Regions from separate parts of the Mesorhizobium sp. C372A genome, predicted to be linked through region 3. Evidence: riboswitches for the same ligand, from Rfam matches in the RefSeq annotation. Region 3 holds a riboswitch; each other region holds the start of a gene.
The links. Region 3 has a riboswitch for cobalamin ahead of NLY42_RS18305 (CbtB domain-containing protein). Riboswitches for the same ligand answer to the same signal wherever they lie in the genome.
Positions count from the first base shown of each region.

Region 1 (3,978 bases), 2.8 Mb from region 3:
CGGCCGGTCCGTAGGCCTTGACATGCGAACCGGGCACCAGATGGTCGAACATCCAGCGCGTGCCGATGCTGCCGGCCTGCGCCTTGACCGTCACCGCGATCGAAAACGGCCGCGATGGCGACGACGACAGCGTATAGGTGCGCATCAGCGGCCCGTCCGGTGTCGGCAGTTCCAGCGTCAGGAACTGGCCCGGCTTGTAGCGGAACCAGGTCTGGTTGTCGGAGCGGAAGGTGAAGGTCTTGACGTCAGGCGCCTCGTCGCTGACGCCGATCACTTCCAGCACCTGCAGCCTATCGTTCCAGGGCGCCATCTGGTCGAGATGGCGATAGAGCCCAAGATCCGTCATCGCATTCATCCTCCGGTCCTTCTTCGCCTGCTCCAGCTCACGCGACGCTGCGCAGCGCCGGCCTGCCACCTTCGGCAAGGCGCGGGCCGATGAAGGCCGCGTACCATTCGACGAACTGGATCACGCCGCCCTCGTGCAGCTCCGAATAGGGGCCGGGCTCATAGGCCGGAGACAGGATGCCGAAGGCGTTTTCCTCGACGATGCGGCGGTCCTGGTCGTTGGTCTCGGTCCAGACATGGGTGAGCTCCTCAAGGTTGTAGTCGACCCCCTCGACCGCATCCTTGTGCACCAGCCACTTGGTCGTCACCGCGGTTTCGGTGGCGCTGATCGGCAGCACCCGGAAGGTGACCGCATGGTCGATCAGTATGTGGTTCCAAGTCGTCGGATAGTGGTAGTGCATCAAGGTGCCGATGCGGTCGGCAGCAACAGTGTCGGACAGGTTCTTCGTCACCGCGCGCTTTCCCGACATCGTGTAGCTGACGGCATCGCGCAGCAGCGGCGCGCGGGTGGCGCGGTATTGCCCGGCCGGATCGATGCGGAACTTGCTCGGCAGGCCCGCCGCCTCGCATTTCGCCCAGTGCGCCAGCATCTCCGGATCGCTGTCGGCGCCCTGCACGCCGGTCACCGTCGGCGCTTCGGGGAATGTCTTGCACAGCTCTGGATGATTGCCGGCGCAGTGATAGCATTCGCGGTTGTTTTCCCAGACCAGCTTCCAGTTGCCCTTCTCGATGATGGTGCTCTCGAAGGCGACCTTGGCTTCATTCAGCCGGTGCGGCTTGAGGTAGGGCTCTATCATGGCGCGCATCGGCGCAAAGTCGGCAGGTTCTTTCGCCAGGCAGATGAAGATGTAGCCGCCGACGGTCTCGCAGGCGACGGGCTTCAGGCCGAACTGGCTCTTGTCGAAACCGTCGGCCATCTGGCGGGCAAACAGCAGCCGGCCGTCAAGCTCGTAGGTCCACTGGTGATAGGGGCAGACAAGCTTTGCCGCCATGCCCTTCTCAGTGTTGCAGACACGGCTGCCGCGATGGCGGCAGGAATTGTGAAAGGCGTTGATGTTGCCCTTCTGGTCGCGGACCAGCACCACCGGATAATCGCCGATCTGCACGGTGATATAGCTGCCGGGCTTCGGCAGTTCGCAATCATGGCCGATGAACAGCCAGTCGCGATACCAGATAAGCTCCATGTCGAGCTTGAAATAGTCCGGGTCGGTGTAGAAGGGCTGTTCCAGCGAAAAGCCTTGCTTGCGGCCGTTCAGGAGCCTCAGCATGTCGTTGCGCGTATCCATAGTTCTGTCCTCGTGGTTTAAGGACTGAACTTGGTGGTGATGGAGGAAGGATCGGACGCAGGCCGGCGCGGCGCCGGACATGCACTATCCACCTCTTGACCGCCCACCGCGATCAGTCGAGTCTATGCATCTCGGGCTGGTTTCCGGGCTCTGGAGTTGTCCTTGCGGACCATCGCGACACCTTCCCAGGCTCTTGCCCAGTGGTCTCCCGTTGCGACTTCAACTCCACCACCGTTGCGGGGGCAGCGCCGGATTCTGACCGGCTTCCCAATTCTCCGCTGCGTCGTCACGAAGCGGCACCTGAGATGCGATCATCTAATCACGGCAGCGATCGCGACGTCGGCATGAAAGCGACATCATATCCATGCGGCGCGACACGCGCGGCATACGCCCCGCCGACCACCGAAGGGCTGAGATCCTGTCTTGCGGCGCTATCATCGCCGTTTCGAATCGCTGCGGATCCAGTTCCGATCTGGGGCAAAAAGGGCTCAACGGTATCGAAAAGTTACTATTAGCAATCTCTAATCGAACCGAACGGTTCGTTTCTGTTGACAATGCGTGCAGGACGGTGTGAACGACGGCCCGGAAACCCACACCGGAGCGAACCACTCGGTTCGACATAAGCAACTGAAAACAATGCGATAAATGACCATAGAGGAACTTCCTGGCACAATTTCAAGGTGCAGGACCGTGGTCCACACGGAACAACTTCGTGATTGGAAACCAGCCTATGGCTTTCCCACATCGGGGCTGTCCGAACGACGCGAATTCCTCCCAAGACACGCCGCTAGACGGACAGACAAACTGGAGTACTAAAAATGAAAAAGATCATCCTCACTGCCGCAGCCGTTTTGGCGATCACCAGCAGCGCCTTCGCCGGTAGCGACAATTACGGTTCCAATGGTGCGAACCAGCCAGCCGTCTCGGTCGACAGCTCGTATACGGCTTCCATTCAGAAGCCGGCGCACGCTGACAAGCAGCCTGTCGTTCAGGGCGCCGACCGCGACCTCTACGGCAATCGCTGATCCCGACCAAAGAAGGGCGGCTAACCCGTCGCTCTCGGGATCCCAAAAAATTCAGGAGTATTGAAATGAAAAAGATCATCCTTGCTGCCGCCGCCGTTTTGGCCATCTCCGGCAGCGCTTTCGCCGGCAGCGACAACTACGGTTCGAACGGCGCCAACCAGCCTGCGATTACGTCGACCGATAGTGGCCATACGGCTTCGGTTGAGAAGTCGGCTCCAGCCGAGCAGGCGCCTGCCCACGGTGCCGACCGTAACCTTTTCGGCCGCTAAAAGCCGGTTTCCAGCACGTGGCGGGCTTATCCGCTGCAGCTGGCGGCATCAGAAAAATTCAGGAGACTAAAATGAAGAAGATCGTTCTTGCCACCGCAGCCGTTCTGGCTGTTTCGAGCGCTGCCTTTGCCGGCAGCGACAATTATGGCTCCAATGGCGCCAACCAGCCGGCCGCTGCCGTCGACACCACCCGCACTTCGTCGACCGGCACCAACTCGGCGGTCTACAAGCTGCTGAACTCGTCGAACGACCAACAGAAGTTCGTTCCTCAGAGCAGCGACAGGGATCGGTTCGGCAACAACTAACAGCCGAAGCTTAAAAAAAGAGCGGCGGGCCTGGCCCGCCGCTCTTTTTTCATGCCTGTACGACGCAGCTATCTCAAGCCGCCTTCACTTCCACCGGCTTGAGCGAGAAGGAGTGCCCATCGGCGTCGAAGATGTGCAGGTCCCCGGCATCCGCGGTCAGTCGCAGCTTTGCCCCGCGCTTGACCTCGACATTGCCGGGCAGCTTGGTCACCAACGGCAGGTCAGCGCGGCCGATATCGACATAGACAAGCTGCACCTCGCCGAGTTGCTCGACATAGTCTACCACGCCCTCGAAAAGATATTCCGCGCCGGTGGCGGCCGACAGATCCTCCGGCCGCACGCCGAAGCTGACTGCCGCACCCTTGGCTGACGCCGGCGTTGCGATCGGCACCGTTGCCTTGCGGCCGCCGACATGGCTGACGATTGTCGGGTTGCCCGTCCTGTCGATCGTCGCCGGCAGGATGTTCATGGCCGGCGAGCCGATGAACTGGGCAACGAACAGATTGCCGGGCTTCTTGTAGAGGTCCATCGGCGTGCCGACCTGCTCGATATGGCCATCCTTCAGCACGACGATGCGGTCGGCGAGCGTCATCGCTTCGACCTGATCGTGGGTGACGTAGATCATGGTCGTGGCAGGCATCGATTCCTTGAGCTTGGCGATCTCGATGCGGGTCGCGACGCGTAGCGCCGCGTCGAGATTCGACAGCGGCTCGTCGAACAGGAACACTTTCGGATTGCGCACGATGGC
Region 1 covers NZ_CP100475.1:1,067,507-1,071,484, forward strand. The annotation lists gene NLY42_RS04940 (FAD-binding oxidoreductase) at 1-346, opposite strand, end outside; gene NLY42_RS04945 (aromatic ring-hydroxylating oxygenase subunit alpha) at 384-1,631, opposite strand; cobalamin riboswitch at 1,749-1,950, opposite strand; gene NLY42_RS04950 (DUF680 domain-containing protein) at 2,450-2,656, shown strand; gene NLY42_RS04955 (DUF680 domain-containing protein) at 2,722-2,925, shown strand; gene NLY42_RS04960 (DUF680 domain-containing protein) at 2,997-3,230, shown strand; gene NLY42_RS04965 (ABC transporter ATP-binding protein) at 3,304-3,978, opposite strand, start outside.
Region 1: another riboswitch for cobalamin. It lies ahead of NLY42_RS04945 (aromatic ring-hydroxylating oxygenase subunit alpha); the one in region 3 lies ahead of NLY42_RS18305 (CbtB domain-containing protein).

Region 2 (3,978 bases), 3.0 Mb from region 3:
GGCACCTGACGTCGCCTATCCCATCTTACCCTCAGAAACGGCGACAACGCCCCGGCCTGTAACGCAGATCTCAGGAAAATAAGGGCCAACTGGCTGCGGACTTGCAATCGAAAATGATTGGCGATTTTTACTTGGCGACACGAATTGCGACGTCCATCTCCGAATTGGCGGGACGCTAGCGATACCCGAACCCTGCCACCTCGCCCGTAGTCTGCGCGATCAACTGGGGGCGGACAGACGCAGCACCATATATTGTCGCTGCCTGAGCGAACGCGCCAAGCAGTCTACTTTGAGAAACGACGCCAGTCCGATTTGTTCGAGGCGCGGGGCCTGTATGTCCCCAAGGAACCGATGTTATAGCGTAGTGCCACATTTATATTTCTGCGGGATTAAGACACGTGCCGTAGGGAAATTGCACATTTGCGCCGAGTGGCTCATTTCCAAGAGTGTGATCGGTTTGGCATATTCCCGGCCGACATCCGCCAGCCGGCAACTCCCCACACGGTGAGGAAGAGAGGCCTCACGCCTGCACTTTCTGCCGGAGCGCGCGTGCTGCAGCGACCATGTTAATGAGGGCAGGGCGGACCTCCTCCCATTTGCGTGTTTTGAGGCCACAGTCCGGGTTTATCCACAGTTGGCCGTCGGACAGTCGCTCGCGGGCAAGCATGACTAAGTCCGAAATCTCGCCGACTTCCGGGACGCGTGGTGAGTGAATATCATAGACGCCAGGACCGATTTCGTTCGGATATTTGGAGCTCGTGAAGGCGTCCAACAGTTCCATCTTCGAGCGCGACGTCTCAATCGAAATGACATCCGCATCCATTCCAGCGATCGCGTGAATGATCTCGTTGAACTCCGAATAGCACATGTGGGTATGAATTTGAGTCGCGTCCTTTACACCCGTTGAAGCGATCCGGAAACATTCGACAGCCCAGTCGAGATAGACTTTCCAGTCAGATTGGCGCAGTGGCAATCCTTCGCGAAACGCGGCCTCATCGATCTGGACCATCCTTGCGCCGGATCTTTCGAGATCCGTCACTTCGTCGCGGATGGCGAGCGCGATCTGGCGGCAGGCTTCGGAGCGGGGTACGTCGTCGCGAACAAAAGACCAGTTGAGAATGGTGACTGGGCCTGTGAGCATTCCCTTCACGGGCTTTTCCGTAAGCGACTGGGCGAATTGCCACCAGCGCACTGTCATCGGATTGCGCCTCGATACGTCGCCGAAAATGATGGGGGGACGCACGTAGCGCGACCCATAGCTTTGTACCCAGGCATGCTGGGTGAGCGCGAAGCCGGACAACTGCTCGCCGAAATGCTGTACCATGTCGTTTCGCTCGAACTCACCATGCACCAGCACGTCCAGCCCGATCTCTTCCTGCCAGCGAATTGCAGCCTCGATCTCCTTCTTCAGGAACGTCTCATAGTCGACATAGCTCAGCTGGCCCTTCGCATGAGCGGCCCGCGCCTTGCGTACCTGCGGCGTCTGCGGGAAGGACCCGATGGTCGTCGTCGGGAACGGCGGCAGCCCGAGTGAGCCGGCCTGGACTCTGGAGCGCTCGCCAAAAGCGCTCTCTCGTCGCTTCGCGCTGTCCTCAATGCTAGCGATCCGCCCCTGAACAAGCGGGTCATGGATCCTCGTGGATGTCACGCGCGTGGCGGCAGCCTCGGCAGACGCTTTCAACGCGCCTGCCACCGCATCCCTGCCTTGGGACAGGGCCCGGGCCAGCAAGACCAGCTCGTCGGTCTTCTGGGCCGCGAAGGCGAGCCACGACCTGATGTCCGCGTCGAGTTCCGTCTCCATGCGCAGATCAATCGGCACATGCAGCATCGAGCAAGAAGGCGCGATCTCGACGCGGTCCAAGGGCCAGCCGGCGACGATCGGTTTGATGCGGTCGAGAATGGCGGGCAGGTTCGCACGCCAGACGTTGCGGCCATCGATCAAGCCAAGCGAGAGCACCAGATCCTTCGGAGCGAGCCGAGCCACCGTTTCCAGCTGCTCGGGAGCGCGCACGAGATCAATATGCAGGCCGGCCAGGGGCAGAGAAATCGCGGTTTCGAGATTGTCTCCCAGCGACCCGAAATACGTAGCCAGCATGATCTTCAGCTCGGGCGCGGCTTTCGACAGCTGGCCATAGGCGAATTCGAACGCAGCTCGTTCGTTCGGGTTCAGATCGAGGACAAGCGCTGGCTCATCGATCTGCACCCAGTCGGCTCCCGACAGCTTCAGCCTCTCCAGAAGCTGCTCGTAAACCGGCAGCAGCCGCGGTAGGAGAGCGATGGGACCGAACCCCTCGGCAGGCGATTTCGCCAGCTTGAGGAAGGTGATGGGTCCAAGGATGACTGGGCGTGTGTGAATGCCGAGAGCTTTAGCCTCGAGGAAGTAATCGACCGGCTTCGATGACGAGAGGGCGAACGTCTGATCATCATCGAGTTCCGGCACAATGTAGTGGTAGTTGGTGTCAAACCACTTGGTCATTTCCATCGCGGTTACACCAGGTCCATGAGCCTCCTCCTGGTAACCAGCGTGTCCACAATCCTCCGTCTGACCCTGGTTGCCGCGCGCCATTGCGAAGTAGATGTCAAGTGGGACCTCGCCGCTATTCCAGCCGTAACGGGATGGAACGGCCCCGACCATGGCTGCGGTGTCGAGCACTTGGTCGTAAAGCGAGAAGTCGTTCGACGGGATTTTCGACACACCGCGATCGCGCTGCTCTTCCCAGCTAGCGGCACGGAGCGCCTTCGACGTCGTGAGAAGGTCGCCAGCGGACGATGTTCCGGACCAGTAGCTTTCAAGCGCGAATTTCAGTTCTCGCCGACGACCGAAGCGCGGCACGCCGAGCGTTGCTACAGGAATTTGCTGAGAGACAGTCATGTCATACCCCGATGATTGGGGCGTCGGTGACAAGGAAGGCGCTAGCAGGCCGGCATCAACGCCGGGTTGCAGCGGCCACCGAGACACCCCGCCCGTGGACGTAATTCGCGTGGCAGGCCTCCTGGCTCGCGGGGTCATAGCCTCTACCCGTCTTCCTGAGGGTATTCGCCTCAGTGACGTGATTGGGGTTGGCTCGCCGCTAACAGTTGCGGGGGCAGCGCCGGCATCGCACCGGCTTCCCTCTTAGCTCCGCTGCGGCAGCGCCGCACGCGAGAACCACGACACGTAGACAATCACAGCAGTTCGCTCTTTTGTCAATGACGCATAACGAAATGTTTATGTAGTTATGTGATCGCGCTTTTACGCCTTTGTCTAGCATTGTGAAATATTCAGTCTGCTGCCCGCATTCGGCATCGTGGGACGTGATCGCAAGTCAAGTCCGACGGACGCCGCGAGTTCTCCGTTACCTCAGGAACCTTACTGGCCTTCCCCAAGCTGAGCTTCTGGAAAATGCAGGTGACGATCTGGATGACGGTGAATGCCGTCATGGCAAGCACGCCTTGCACCGCTCCTCCAGCGAGCTTCACGGCAGCAGCATGGGTCAGTTCTCCGAAGCGAATGGCTGTCGCTATCAGCGAGCTTTGACACAGTTCCGCCACTGCGGTCATCGCGTCAGTAGGGCGGCTGGTTAGTTGCCCGCGCATCTACAGCAACCCAGCCCCTTCCGCCTCGCGGCGCAAATTCTGCCTTGGCCTTGGGCCGATCTGCTGGATCACCAGGCCGGCCGCCAGCGAGCCAAGGTCGCCGCAGGTCTTGAGGTTGCGGCCCTGCGTGTAGCCATGCAGGAAACCGGCGGCGTAGAGGTCGCCGGCGCCGGTGGTGTCGACCAACTCCTTGATGGCGGTCGCCTCGATGACCACGGTCTCGTCGCCGCGCACGATCACTGAGCCTTTTTCGGAGCGGGTGACGGCGGCAATCTTGCAGTCCTTGCGGATCTGAGCCAGCGCCTCGTCGAAGGATTTTGTCTGGTAGAGCGACTTGATCTCGTGGCTGTTGGCAAAGACGATGTCGACCGTGCCCGAGCGCATCAGCTCGAGGAACTCGTC
Region 2 covers NZ_CP100475.1:310,520-314,497, reverse strand. The annotation lists gene NLY42_RS01385 (cytochrome-c peroxidase) at 1-82, shown strand, start outside; gene metE (5-methyltetrahydropteroyltriglutamate--homocysteine S-methyltransferase) at 521-2,872, opposite strand; cobalamin riboswitch at 2,967-3,168, opposite strand; gene NLY42_RS01375 (adenosine kinase) at 3,577-3,978, opposite strand, start outside.
Region 2: another riboswitch for cobalamin. It lies ahead of metE (5-methyltetrahydropteroyltriglutamate--homocysteine S-methyltransferase); the one in region 3 lies ahead of NLY42_RS18305 (CbtB domain-containing protein).

Region 3 (3,978 bases):
CCGGCGCACCATGACCTTCGCCTATTTCGCGATGTCGGCGACGCTGCTTGCCGCGGGCGCGGTCGGCACTACCGCGCCGCTGCTTACGGGCTTTTTCCTGCTCTGCGGCGCCTTCTTCACCATCGCGCTCGATGCACTGGGCTCGACCGCCTTCATGCGCTCGGTGCGGTCCTATGAGCGGGCGCAGATGGCCGCGGTCTACCGCACCTATCTCGACTTTTCCGAGCTGACGCCGCCGCTGGTCTATTCGGTGGTGCTGGCGTTTTTCGGCCTCGGCTCGGTGTTCGTGACGCTGGGCATTCTGGCCGCGGTTTGCGGCTTTATCTCCTGGCGCTATCTGCCGAAGTCGCTTTAGTCGCCGATCAGGCGGTTGCCTCAAGCGCTGCATGCCGCTCGCGCACCCAGTTGTGGAAGCGGTGCAGATCGTACTCCTCCGGCATTAGCACGCCGGCCTGGTGGCGCATCGAGCGCAGGCCTTTCTGATTGATCTCGCAGATCGCGGCATCCTCCTCCAGCACCTGGGTGCCGAAGGCGACGACATTGTCGATGTCCGTCTCAGCCAGCGCCTCGGGCGCGAACAGCCACTCGGCGGTGAGTTCGGTCTGTTCGGGACCGAGCGGCATCAGTCGCACCGTCCTGACATAATCGACATGGCCGACGATGAACATCGAGGGCAGGCTGGTGGCATAGGTCTGTCCGGCCGCACGCTCGGCCGGCGTCAGGCCCGGGAAGACCGGGCCATGGGCATGTCCGTCGCGCGACCAGGTCTCGGCGCCGGCGCGCAGGCCACCCGAAAACTGCGGTGCGTCATTGTCGGCATGGCGGACCCAGTCGGGGTCGTCGTGCCGGCTCATCAGGCCGCGGCCGTATATCGGCACCAGCCGAGACAGGTCCTTGTGGACGCCTGGGCAATGCAGGCACTCGTTGAAGTTCTCCCAGAAGATCTTCCAGTTGCAGTTCATCACCTTGCGCAGGACATGGCCTGATACCAGAGTTTCCAGCGGCCAGTTGGCGAGGTCGCCGGATGCGGGATCGAAGGAGGTCCCGGCGGAGCCGGCCGCAGCCTGCTGAAGGTTCACAAAGACAAAGCCGCGCCATACCGACAGCGCCACCCGGTAGAGCGGATGATCTGCCTTGTCGAAACCATCTGGCAGCGATTTCGAGGGAACGCGCACGAGATCGCCGCGCAGCGAGTAGGACCAGGCATGGTAGGGGCAAGTGATGAGCCGCGCTTTCAGCCGGCCCTCGCTTTCCTGGCAAAGCTGCGAGCCGCGATGCCGGCAGGTGTTGTGGAAGGCGCGCAACTCGCCGGTGTCGTCGCGGAGCACGACGATTTCCTGTGTGCCAACGCGGATTGTCCTGAATGCCAAAGGCTGGGCAAGATCGGCCTCGCGGCAGACGAGCAGCCAGCTTTTGTACCAGATGGCGTCGAGATCGCGCTGGTAAGCCTCGCTATCCCAATAGGCCGATGACGGTAGCGTCGGTTCGGCCCGGCTCAGGCCGTTATAGGGGTCGCGCTCGCTCGGGTTGGGATGCATGGCTGGCTTCCTATGAAGCGTCAGCCGACACCCCGGCAGATCGTTTGTCAATCAGAGTGCCGCATTGCCGGTTGCAGGCGCGGCGCATAATCATGTCGTGGACATGGGACATTCGGAAATTGGGGGGATTCGGAAATTGGCCGCACGACAGATGTCGCTTACGCCGGAGCTGGTCGCGCGCTGCTGGCGCGAGATCAGGGACCCCGGGCCGGATCCGGACGCGATGCATCTCGATGACGCCGACTATGACGCGCTGCTGGATGAATTGCAGGTCGAACTCCCGGATAGCGAACCGCTATGGCTGTTCGGCTATGGATCGCTGATCTGGAAACCGGAAATAGATTATGTCGAGGACCGCGTTGCGCTGGCGCGCGGCTGGCATCGGTCCTTTTGCATGAACATGACGCGCTGGCGCGGCACCAAGGACAGCCCCGGCCTGATGATGGCGCTGGACCGTGGCGGACAATGCAAGGGCGTCGCCTTCCGGCTGACCGAAAGTAACCGGCGCGGGCAGTTGGGCCGGCTTTTCCGGCGCGAAGTCACGCTGAAGCCGACAAGCTACCGGCCGCGCATGCTGAAGCTTGCAAGCGAGGCCGGACCGCTCAGGGCATTGGCCTTCGTCATCAACCGCAACGGCCTGACCTATTCAGGGCCGCTCGACGAGGGCAAGGTCGTCGAAAGGCTGGCAACGTCCTGCGGGCACTGGGGGTCGGGCGCCGACTATCTCTACAACACGGTGAAAAACCTTGAAGAGCGCGGCATTCACGATCGCCATCTGTGGCGGCTGCAGCGGCTGGTTGCCGAGCGGATCACCGCGTTGAACCCGTAACGCCGCATGGCGCATTCGCGCTGTTGGCCGGCGGAATTTGGTTTGCCGGATGCGGCCGTTTCAGCCTATAGTCATGCATGTCGTCGGTTCCGTTAGGGACCAAGAGGGAATGCGGTGAGGGCTGACTTGTTGCCCAATGCCGTGGCTGCCCCCGCAACTGTGTGCGGTAGTCCTCTCCAAGCCACTGAGGATTTTTTCCTCGGGAAGGTGGGGAAGGGCGCTGATCCGCGAGCCAGGAGACCTGCCGGCGACAGGGAACTGACTTCGATGCCCTCGGGTGGAGGGCGAAAGGACAAGATATGAATACCGCTTCCGTCTCCCTCGGCGCTTCCGTCTCCTCGCAGTCGCGCTTCATGCAGCTCGTGCTTAGCGCGTTTCTGGGCATTTTCGTCGTCGGCGTTGTCGGTTTCTCGCATATCGATGCGGTCCACAATGCGGCGCACGACTATCGCCATTCGATGGCGTTTCCCTGCCACTGACGAGGATCTGACATCATGAACCTGTTTCGCAACGTCGTGTTCATCGCGGCGATCGCAGGGCTCGTGGCGGGTGTCGCTCTCGCCTGCATGCAGGCCTACGCCACCGTGCCGCTGATCCTCAAGGCCGAGGTCTACGAAAAGGCTGGTGGCGGCCATGAGCATGAGCATGCCGCGGCGCCCGCCGCCAACGCTGCGGACACCAATGCCATGAGCACCGCCGCGCCGGCGGAAAATGCCGTGAGCAGCGCAGCCCCGGCTGAAGCTGCCGCGCCAGCGGAGGACGAAGGCTGGGCGCCGGCCGACGGCTTCGAGCGATTCGCCTTCAGCGTGCTGGCCAATATCGTCACCGGTATCGGTTTCGCGCTGGTCCTGGTGGCCGTTTCCGAATTCGCCGGCGGCATCGGCAACTGGCGCCAGGGGGTGTTCTGGGGTCTGGCCGGCTTTGCCGTATTCACGCTGGCTCCGGGCCTCGGCCTGCCGCCGGAACTGCCGGCAATGCCGGCGGCCGATCTCATGCAGCGCCAGATCTGGTGGGTGGCGACGGTTGTGGCGACTGCCATTGGCCTTGCCTTGATCGCCTTCCGCACCTCGGCGCCGCTGACCGTCCTTGCCGTCGTTCTGATCGTCGCCCCGCATATTGTCGGCGCGCCGCAGCCCGACAGTTTCGAGACGCCGATCCCCGAAGGCCTGCATCACCAGTTCGTGGTGGCGGTGACGGTGACCAATCTGGTGTTCTGGTTGGTGCTCGGCGCCGTCATTGGCGTGGTGCGCGAACGCTTCACCGGCTCGGCGACCAGCCTGCGCGACAGCTTTGCCTGATCGCAGTTTGACCTTTATCATCGGCGGTGCGCGCTCCGGCAAGAGCGCGCATGCCGAAACCCTGGCGACGGCGTTGCCGCCGCCATGGGCCTATATCGCCACCGCCGAAGCCTATGACGATGAGATGCGCGAGCGCATCGCGCTGCATCGCTCGCGGCGCGGCGAAGGCTGGGCGACCATCGACGCGCCGCTCGATCTTGTCGGAGCGCTCGAAGCCTTGCCCGACAACCAGCCGGTGCTCGTCGATTGCCTGACGCTGTGGCTGACCAATCATATGCTTTCCGACCATGATCTCGAGGCGGAATGCCGGCGG
Region 3 covers NZ_CP100475.1:3,851,249-3,855,226, forward strand. The annotation lists gene NLY42_RS18290 (MFS transporter) at 1-355, shown strand, start outside; gene NLY42_RS18295 (aromatic ring-hydroxylating oxygenase subunit alpha) at 363-1,538, opposite strand; gene NLY42_RS18300 (gamma-glutamylcyclotransferase) at 1,675-2,367, shown strand; cobalamin riboswitch at 2,435-2,630, shown strand; gene NLY42_RS18305 (CbtB domain-containing protein) at 2,667-2,846, shown strand; gene NLY42_RS18310 (CbtA family protein) at 2,862-3,665, shown strand; gene cobU (bifunctional adenosylcobinamide kinase/adenosylcobinamide-phosphate guanylyltransferase) at 3,658-3,978, shown strand, end outside.